2 linked regions of the Variovorax paradoxus genome follow. The protein of the gene in region 2 interacts with the protein of the main gene of each other region in a pairwise test. Links are inferred from orthologs where the notes say so. Each region holds a gene or a part of one and is shown on either strand. Other genes may lie near its edges.

Region 1 (4,578 bases), 740 kb from region 2 along the record:
CTTGGGCACGGTTCCATCCTTTGCGATGCGCACAACCTTCCCAATGTGGCTGTCGAGCTTCTGCGCGTCTTCCTTGCGGCTGTACCGGTCGCCGAGCGTGAGAAACAGCGTTCCGTCTCGCGCCTCGACGATGCGGCAGCCAAAGTGATTGCGGCTGGCCACCTTGGGTTGCTGGCTGAAGATGATGCGCAGGTTCTCCAGCTTTGCGCCGTCTTTCGAAAGCTGTGCACGAGCCAGCGCAGTGCTGTTGGCCGAGCCCCCGGCCGCCGGCTCGGAGAAGCAGAAATACAGTGTGCGGTTCTTGTCGAAGGCTGAATCCGCCAGCACGTCGAGCAGGCCGCCCTGGCCGCCCGCCGCAATGGCGGGCAAACCGGCCACGGGTGCACTGATTTTTCCGTCCGCTGCAATCACCCGCAGCCTGCCGGCTCGCTCGGTCACCGCAAAACGGCCGTCCGGCAAGAAGGCCACGCCCCATGGGTTCTCAAGACCGGACGAAATGGTCTCAGGACGTATCTGCGCTACAACGGTGCCCGCAAGGGCCAGCCCAGCGAGGACAGCAGTGCGGCCCATGAGCCGAAAGTTCGGTCCAATTTGCAAGTTCATGGTTTTTGCGGGAAGTTGCGGCAATGTTGCGAGATTTTGTCGATCAAACTCTCGCCGTTAGCTGATTCACCTTTCGTGCGGAGGTTCATTCGCGCGCAATCGCTTATGGTTCATAAAGGTCGACCGTTACATTTTTTCTTCAACCAAATCGGAAAATCTCAGGCAAATCAATCATTTGCAGATACATTCACCAATTGGGATGAGGTTGACATAACCGCGCGTCATCAATATCCTACGCGCCATGCGTTTTTTCGTCCTACCCGCTTCCCTCCTGTTTGCCGTCGCCGTCCAGGCCGCTCCTCAACAGGACCGAACCGATGACGAACTGGCCCGCCTCCTTGCCGACAAGGGCTTGATCGGGCAACTCCAGCAGGTTCGCCAAACAGTCACAGAACGGACTTCCGACCTGGTAGTGACCGCCATCGGCTTCCTTGGCGTTCCCTATCGCCGCGGCGGCAATACGGCGGAGTCGGGCTTCGATTGCAGCGGCTTCGTTCGTGCCATGTACAACCAGACGGTCGGCCATTTGCTGCCCCGCCGTGCCGAGGAACAAGCGGCGGCCACGGAAAAAATCGACCGCAGCCAACTCAAGCCGGGCGATCTCGTTTTCTTCAACACCATGCGCCGCGCCTTCAGCCATGTCGGCATCTATGTCGGTGAAGGCAAGTTCATCCATTCGCCGCGCACCGGCGCCCAAGTGCGGGTGGAAGACATGAACGGCAGCTACTGGAGCCGCCGCTTCGACGGAGCCCGCCGCGTGCTGGGCGGCGCGCCCAACGACGAGGTCAAGACCGCGGCCACAGCCGCAACCCGTTCCGGCGACTGATCCGTCCGCCCTTCAAGCCATAAAAAAATCCCGCCGCGGCGGGATTTTTTTATGGCCGCTCCGATTGCCCGGAGCGGCTCAACGGCCGCTCAGGCCTTCTTTGCCGGCGGCAGGTCAGTACAGGTACCGTGCGCCACTTCGGCCGCCATGCCGATGCTTTCGCCCAGCGTCGGGTGGGGGTGAATGGTCTTGCCGATGTCGATCTCGTCGGCGCCCATTTCAATGGCCAGCGCGATCTCGCCGAGCATGTCACCCGCGTGCGTGCCGACGATGCCGCCGCCGAGAATGCGGTGCGTCTCGGCGTCGAACAGCAGCTTGGTGAAGCCTTCGTCGCGGCCGTTGGCAATGGCACGGCCCGAAGCGCTCCACGGGAAGTGGCCCTTCTTGATCTTGATGCCTTCCGCCTTGGCCTGGTCTTCGGTGAGGCCGACCCATGCCACCTCGGGGTCGGTGTAGGCCACGCTCGGGATCACCCGGGCGTTGAAGGCGGCGCTCGAAAGCTCCTTGTCGCCCTTCTGCTCGCCGGCAATCACCTCGGCCGCCACGTGTGCTTCATGCACCGCCTTGTGCGCCAGCATGGGCTGGCCCACGATGTCGCCGATGGCGAAGATATGAGGCACGTTGGTGCGCATCTGGATGTCGACCGGAATGAAGCCGCGGTCGCTCACCGTCACGCCGGCTTTCTCTGCCCCGATCTTCTTGCCGTTCGGGCTGCGGCCAACGGCCTGCAGCACCAGGTCGTACACCTGCGGCTCCTTCGGCGCGTTCTCGCCCTCGAAGGTGACCTTGATGCCCTCCTTCGTGGCTTCGGCGCCGACCGTCTTGGTCTTGAGCATGATGTTGTCGAAGCGCGGCGCGTTCATCTTCTGCCACACCTTGACCAGGTCGCGGTCGGCGCCCTGCATCAGGCCGTCGAGCATTTCGACCACGTCGAGGCGCGCGCCCAGCGTGGAATACACCGTGCCCATCTCCAGACCGATGATGCCGCCGCCGAGGATCAGCATGCGCTTGGGATCGGTGCCCATCTCGAGCGCGCCGGTGGAGTCGACCACGCGCGGATCGTTCTTCGGCATGAACGGCAGGCTCACGGCCTGCGACCCGGCCGCAATGATCGCGTTGCGGAACTTGACGGTCTGCTTCTTGCCGGTGGTGTCCCAGCTGGTGCCGGACGTCTCGTCCACTTCCAGGTGGTAGGGGTCGATGAAGTTGCCGACGCCGCGCAGCACCGTCACCTTGCGCATCTTGGCCATGGCCGTGAGGCCGCCGGTGAGCTTGCCCACCACCTTGTTCTTGTGGCCGAGCAGCTTGGCGCGGTCGACCGTGGGGGCTGCAAAGCTCACGCCCAGGTCGGCAAAGTGCTTGACCTCGTCCATGACCGACGCCACGTGCAGCAGCGCCTTCGACGGAATGCAGCCCACGTTGAGGCAAACGCCCCCAAGCGTGGCGTAGCGCTCGATCAGCACCACCTTCAAGCCGAGATCGGCAGCGCGGAATGCGGCCGAGTACCCGCCAGGGCCGGCGCCGAGCACGACGACGTCGCACTCGACATCGACCTTGCCGCCGTAGGTGGAAGCAACGGGCGCTGCGGCCGGCGCGGGCGCAGGAGCCGCCTTGGGCGCGGGCGCCGCAGCGGCTGGCGCTGGGGCCGCTGCTGCGGGCGCGGGCGCTGCGGCACCGTCCACCTCCAGCGTCAACACCACGGAGCCTTCCTTGACCTTGTCACCCACCTTGACTGCGAGCGACTTCACCACGCCGGCAGCCGACGATGGAATTTCCATCGAGGCCTTGTCCGATTCGACCGTGATCAGCGACTGCTCGGCCTTGACCGTGTCGCCGACGTTGACCAGCACCTCGATGACCGCGACTTCGTCGAAGTCGCCGATGTCCGGCACCTTGATTTGTTGTTCGCTCATTTGGACACTTTCAGTTTGAGTGTGAGAACGTCGACCGGTGGGGCCGAATTGCGATCGAATTCGCAGGCGGCGGCAATCCCCGCCTCCGCCACGTCGCGCGAGGTGCGCGACTTCATGTCGTACGCCGCGTGCATGGCGCCAAGTGCAAAGCTGCGCCCCGAGCCAATGGCCCAGAACTGCTTGAACTCGAACACCTCGCGGTAGCTGTAGATGCCGTAGATGCCGCTCTGGTTGGCCATCAGCATCGTGAACTGGCTCGACTCGTAGGGCTCATGCTCGTCTTCCTTGGTCTGCATGAAGAACGAGTCTTTCAGCACCGGGTGCAGCAGCGTGAAGGTGCGGAAGATCTCGTGCTTGCTGCCGAACAGCAACGCCTCGCGCGGCTGCGCGGCCAATGCATGCTGCAGCACCAGAAAGTGCGCGGCGGCCCCGGCCACGGCAAAGAGGCTCTGCCCCGCCGCATCGTCGATGGTGAAGATCTTCTGGTTCGCCTCGGCGCGGTGCGAAAGCCGCGTGTCGCCGAAGGTCACCAGGGAATCCGCCGCCATCGTGACCTGGCCGCCTTTGCGGACGGCCACTACGGTGGTCATAACAGGATTCGACGGTAATCCGCGAGCACCTGGCCCAGGTAGGCGTTGAAGCGCGCAGCCAGGGCACCATCGATCACGCGGTGGTCGTAGGACAGCGACAGCGGCAGCGTCAGGCGCGGCACAAACTGCTTGCCGTCCCACACCGGCTTCATCTGGCCCTTGGAGAGGCCGAGGATGGCCACTTCGGGGGCGTTGATGATGGGCGTGAAATGCGTGCCGCCGATGCCGCCGAGGGAGCTGATCGAGAAGCAGCCGCCCTGCATGTCGGCCGAGCCGAGCTTGCCGTCGCGCGCTTTCTTAGCGAGTTCGCCCATCTCCGCGCTGATCTGCAGGATGCCCTTCTTGTCCGCGTCCTTCAGCACCGGCACCACGAGCCCGTTGGGCGTGTCGGCCGCAAAGCCGATGTTGTAGTACTGCTTGTAGACGAGCTGGTCGCCGTCGAGGCTGGCGTTGAAGTCAGGAAACTTCTTGAGCGCCGCAACCACCGCCTTGATCACGAAGGCCAGCATCGTGACCTTGATGCCAGACTTTTCGTTTTCCTTGTTGGTGGAGACGCGGAAGGCCTCCAGCTCGGTGATGTCGGCTTCGTCGTTGTTGGTGACGTGCGGGATCATCACCCAGTTGCGGTGCAGGTTGGCACCGCTGA
Region 2 (4,637 bases):
TGCAGCAGCGGATGCCCCGGCGCCGCATCGAGTTGCGTGGCTTCGAGCAGCTTCCACACCGCACCGGCGAACACCAGGAACGAGAACGCCCGCGCATACACGCGCCCCTGCCGCGCGCCCAGCCAGTACATGCCGGCCGCTTCGACGGCCCAGGCTGCGCCCGTCCACCGGCCCTCGAGGCCGAGCGGAATGGCCAGCGTGCCGAAGATCACGCCCACGATGGCGTAGGCCTCCGCAAGCAGCGCCAGGCCCTTGGGCTGCGTGGCAAACACCAGCCGGCCCAGCACCAGGTAGAAGGCCGAGATCGCCATGGCCGAGAAGGCGGCGCCGTATTCCCACGGCTGCATGAGCAGGTACTGCATGCCGAACGCGACCATCGGCGTGCCGAACACCAGCGAGCTGTCGACGCGCCCCGCGCGGCGCAGCGTGTCGAGCGCGCGGGTGGCCAGGGGCTGTGCGGGCTGCACGGGTGCGTCGAACAGCGTACGGCGCGCGAACAGCAGGCCCACCGCGACGAACATCAGGAAGAACACCAGCAGGAAGGGCTGCACGATGCCGTACTGGTCGTCTGTGTAGTATTTGTGCGCCCAGCCCGCGGCCAGCGTGAAGGTGCCGACAAAACCGATCAGGTTCAGCACCCGCCAGGCCTTGAACCAGGCGATCAGCACGATGCCGACGTCGAGCACCAGCAGGTAGGTGAAGAGCCCCACGGGCCGGTTCTGCCCCGTGGAGGCAAGCACCGGCGCCGCAAAGCCCTCGAGCGCCGCAACAATGGCCAGCACCGGTGCGTTCTGCAGCACCGCCAGCACCGCGCTGAGCGCCGCCACGCCGAACAGGAAGGCGAAGCCGGCGGTCGGTGGCAGCAGCTCGTGCACCTTCATGGCCGCGAGCGTGGTGAGATAGAAGACGCCGATGCCCGCGCCTTGCAGGATCAACGCATAGCTGGCGCGCTTGCGGCGCAGGAACCAGCCCAGGGCGAGCAGGCCCGCGCCCACCAGCGCGACGGCCGCATAGCGCAGTTCGACAGGCACCGTCACGCGCTCGGCCGTGTAGCGCAGCAAGAAGGCGAGCCCCAGAAACAGGATGAGCACGCCGAGCTTCACCAGCATGTTGCCGCCGAAGATCAGGTTGGCGATGGGTGCGGGCAAGCGGTCGCGCAGCGGAATTGCGGGCGGAGGCGGTGGTGGTGGCAGGCGCCGCGGCGCTGGCACGGCAACCGGCGGCTTGACTGGTGCCGGTGCAGGGATTGGCTCGGCGGCCGCGGGCGACGTGGCCGGCATCGAGGCACGCGCTGCGGCGGCTGCGGCTGCGGCCGCCTGGGCAGGCCGCGCGATCGGGTTCGGCGTGGCAGGCGTGATCGGCTCGGCCGGCGCGGCTTGGGAAGCCGGCTGCGCCACCAGCGTCGCGGGAGCAACTGCTTCCGCTATGGGTTGTTCATCGGCAGGCGCCGCCTCGCCAGCGCCCTGCGTGAGCCGCCGCTCGAGCATGCTCACGCGCTGTTCGAGCTCGGTCACGCGCTGCTGCAGCTTCAGCATGCCGCCTGCGGGGGCAGTCGATGCGGCGGTGCCGGACGCCGAGGCAATGCCGGCAGGCTGCGCGCGCTCGGCCTCAGTGCGCTCAGGCTCGGCGGTGCTCTTCTTGCCGACGATTTTCGGCAATGCGAACGCGCCGACAACCGCCAATATCAGCGCAGCTGGAACCGACTCGGCCAAGGCCCCTATGAAAAGGCCGGCAATCATGCCAATGAACCACATCCTCAGCTCCCCTTGTTTTGGCGAGCATGGAGTGTACGGCGATTGCTTCGCTAGAAACCGCCGCAAACGCCCGTGGCTATTGCAAGGTCAGCTATTTGTTTAATAGCAAACCTGGCGGCGCTTACACCGGCGTGAGCTTGGCCACCGACAGCGCGAGCCACTTCACGCCATGCCGCGTGAACTTGACCTGTGCCCGCGCGTCGTCGCCCGTGCCTTCGAGCGACAGCACCGTGCCTTCGCCGAACTTGTTGTGGAACACCTGCATGCCCGACCGCAGGCCGTGCGAGGGTGCTGTTTTCTGCGGCGGCACCGGCGGGCTTGCGAACGTGTCCTTGTTGCCGCCGTAGCTGCTGCCGCTGCTGTAGCTGCCGCCACCGCCGCGGGTGCTCGCATAGCCGCCGCCGTAGCCGAATGCCGATGGCGTGAACGCCTGGTTCTTGGGCGTGAGCCACTTGAGCGCGCCTTCGGGCAGCTCTTCGAAGAAGCGGCTCTTCACGTTGTAGCGCGTCTGGCCGTGGAGCATGCGGGTTTGCGAGTGGCTCAAGTACAGGCGCTTGCGCGCGCGGGTGATGGCCACGTACATCAGGCGGCGCTCTTCCTCGAGGCTTTCGAAGTCGCTCATGGAGTTTTCGTGCGGGAACAGGCCCTCTTCCATGCCGGTGATGAACACGCAGTCGAACTCCAGCCCCTTGGCCGCGTGAACGGTCATCAGCTGCACGGCGTCCTGCCCGGCCTGCGCCTGGTTGTCGCCCGATTCGAGCGCCGCATGCGTGAGGAACGCGGCCAGCGGGCTCAGCGTTTCGCCGGTTTCGGCGTCGGGCGCGAGCGGCTCGTCGACCACGGGGCGGGTCAGGTCGATGCCCTGGCTGGCGGGCGACTGCCGCAACTCGTCGACGGGCAGTGCCACCGCATCTCGGCCGAAGCCTTCCTGCGTGACGAAGCTTTCGGCCGCGTTCACCAGTTCTTCCAGATTCTCGATGCGGTCGGCGCCTTCGCGGTCGGCCTTGTAGTGTTCGACAAGTCCGCTGTGGTCGAGCACCAGCTCGATGATCTCGCGCAGGCTGACGCCCTGCGTCTGCTCGCGCAGCACGTCGATCTTGGCCACAAAGGCCGTGAGGTTCGAGCCCGCCTTGCCGCCCACGGCATGCACCGCATCGTGCAGCGAGCGCCCCGCCGTTCGCGCCGCGTCCTGCAGCTGCTCGAGCGTGCGCGCGCCGATGCCGCGCGGCGGAAAGTTGACCACGCGCAGGAAGCTGGTGTCGTCGTCCTTGTTCTCGAGCAGCCGCAAATAGGCCAGCGCGTGCTTGATTTCGGCCCGCTCGAAGAAGCGCAGGCCGCCGTACACGCGGTACGGCACCGAGGCGTTGAAGAGCGCCGTTTCGATCACCCGGCTCTGCGCATTGCTGCGGTAGAGCACGGCCATTTCCTTGCGGTCGAAGCCGTCGCGCACGAGCTGGCGCATTTCCTCGACCATCCACTGCGCCTCGGCCAGGTCGGTGGGCGATTCATACACGCGCACCGGCTCGCCCGGGCCCTGGTCAGTGCGCAGGTTCTTGCCCAGGCGCTTCTTGTTGTGGCTGATGAGCTCGTTGGCCGAATCGAGAATGTTGCTGTAGCTGCGGTAGTTCTGCTCCAGCTTGATCTGGTGCTGCACATCGAACTCGCGCACAAAGTCGGCCATGTTGCCCACGCGCGCGCCGCGAAAGGCATAGATGCTCTGGTCGTCGTCGCCCACGGCAATCACGCTGTTCTGGCCCGGCGTGAACTGGCCCGCCACCGTGTTGCCCGAGAGCATCTTGATCCACGCGTACTGAAGCCGATTGGTATCCTGGAACTCGTCGATCAGGATGTGGCGAAAGCGGCGTTGGTAGTGCTCGCGCACCGGGTCGTTGTCGCGCAGCAGTTCGTAGCTGCGCAGCATGAGCTCCCCGAAATCGACCACGCCTTCGCGTTGGCACTGTTCTTCGTAGAGCTGGTACAGCTCGACCTTCTTGCGATCGTCGTCGCTGCGGATCTCCACGTCGCGCGGGCGCAGCCCGTCTTCCTTGGCGCCCGCGATGAACCACTGCGTCTGCTTGGCCGGAAAACGCTCGTCGTCCACGTTGAACTGCTTCATCAGCCGCTTGATGGCCGAAAGCTGGTCTTGCGTGTCGAGAATCTGAAAGGTGGAAGGCAGGTTGGCCAGCTTCCAGTGCGCGCGCAAGAGGCGGTTGCACAGGCCGTGGAAAGTGCCGATCCACATGCCCCGCACATTCACGGGCAGCATGGCCGTGAGCCGCGTCATCATCTCCTTGGCGGCCTTGTTGGTGAAGGTCACGGCAAGGATGCCGCCGGCGGAAACCTGGCCGGTCTGCAGCAGCCAGGCGATGCGGGTGGTCAGCACCCGGGTCTTGCCCGAGCCGGCACCGGCAAGAATGAGGGCATTGCCCGCGGGAAGGGTGACCGCGGCGCGCTGCTCCGGGTTCAGGTTCTGCAACAACGGCAGTTCCAGGGGGTTGGCATCAGCCGCAGGTTCGTTAAACAACATCCGTCGATTGTAGAAACCAACTCGTATGCGGGTTATATGAAGAACTGGAAGACCTCCCTTCACCACCCTGCGTAAAATCAATCACCGGGCCCAAGTTTCTTGCGTCCGGTTTTTTGTGGGCGTTTTCTTTTCGGAACGCCACGGAGACCGGCCGGACCAAGCGCTCATTCGTTCGTTTCAACGATTCCTTTTCAGGAGCCTGGTCATGCAAATTTTCGATTACGACAACATCCTGCTGCTGCCGCGCAAATGCCGCGTGGAAAGCCGATCGGAGTGCGATACCAGCGTGACGCTGGGCGCGCGCAGCTTCCGCCTGCCGGTGGTGCCGGCCAACATGAAGACGGTGGTCGACGAGT

Evidence for each region. The genes of interacting proteins can lie anywhere in the genome.
Region 1: the proteins of GOQ09_RS07880 (region 2) and lpdA interact in binary tests that used the Escherichia coli proteins (3 or more experiments, as listed by UniProt). The link is inferred for Variovorax paradoxus from one-to-one orthologs.

The regions. Positions count from the first base shown.
Region 1 is NZ_CP046622.1:2,426,902-2,431,479, reverse strand. What follows is about bases 931-3,930. They hold lpdA (dihydrolipoyl dehydrogenase), read right to left. Parts: upstream 3,343-3,930; coding sequence 1,519-3,342; downstream 931-1,518. Other genes in these bases: aceF (dihydrolipoyllysine-residue acetyltransferase), read right to left, coding at 3,929-3,930; GOQ09_RS11425 (MFS transporter), read right to left, coding at 3,339-3,930; GOQ09_RS11435 (C40 family peptidase), read left to right, coding at 931-1,429. Outside these bases: GOQ09_RS11440 (PQQ-dependent sugar dehydrogenase), read right to left, coding at 1-570; more of GOQ09_RS11435, read left to right, coding at 845-930; more of GOQ09_RS11425, read right to left, coding at 3,931-3,932; more of aceF, read right to left, coding at 3,931-4,578. UniProt on the Escherichia coli protein: Lipoamide dehydrogenase is a component of the glycine cleavage system as well as of the alpha-ketoacid dehydrogenase complexes.
Region 2 is NZ_CP046622.1:1,686,600-1,691,236, reverse strand. What follows is about bases 1,579-4,637. They hold GOQ09_RS07880 (UvrD-helicase domain-containing protein), read right to left. Parts: upstream 4,282-4,637; coding sequence 1,876-4,281; downstream 1,579-1,875. Other genes in these bases: GOQ09_RS07875 (GMP reductase), read left to right, coding at 4,487-4,637; GOQ09_RS07885 (DUF2339 domain-containing protein), read right to left, coding at 1,579-1,754. In the rest of the region: more of GOQ09_RS07885, read right to left, coding at 1-1,578. UniProt on the Escherichia coli protein: A helicase with DNA-dependent ATPase activity. Unwinds DNA duplexes with 3'-5' polarity. Translocates on single-stranded DNA with 3'-5' polarity. Initiates unwinding more efficiently from a nicked substrate than double-stranded DNA.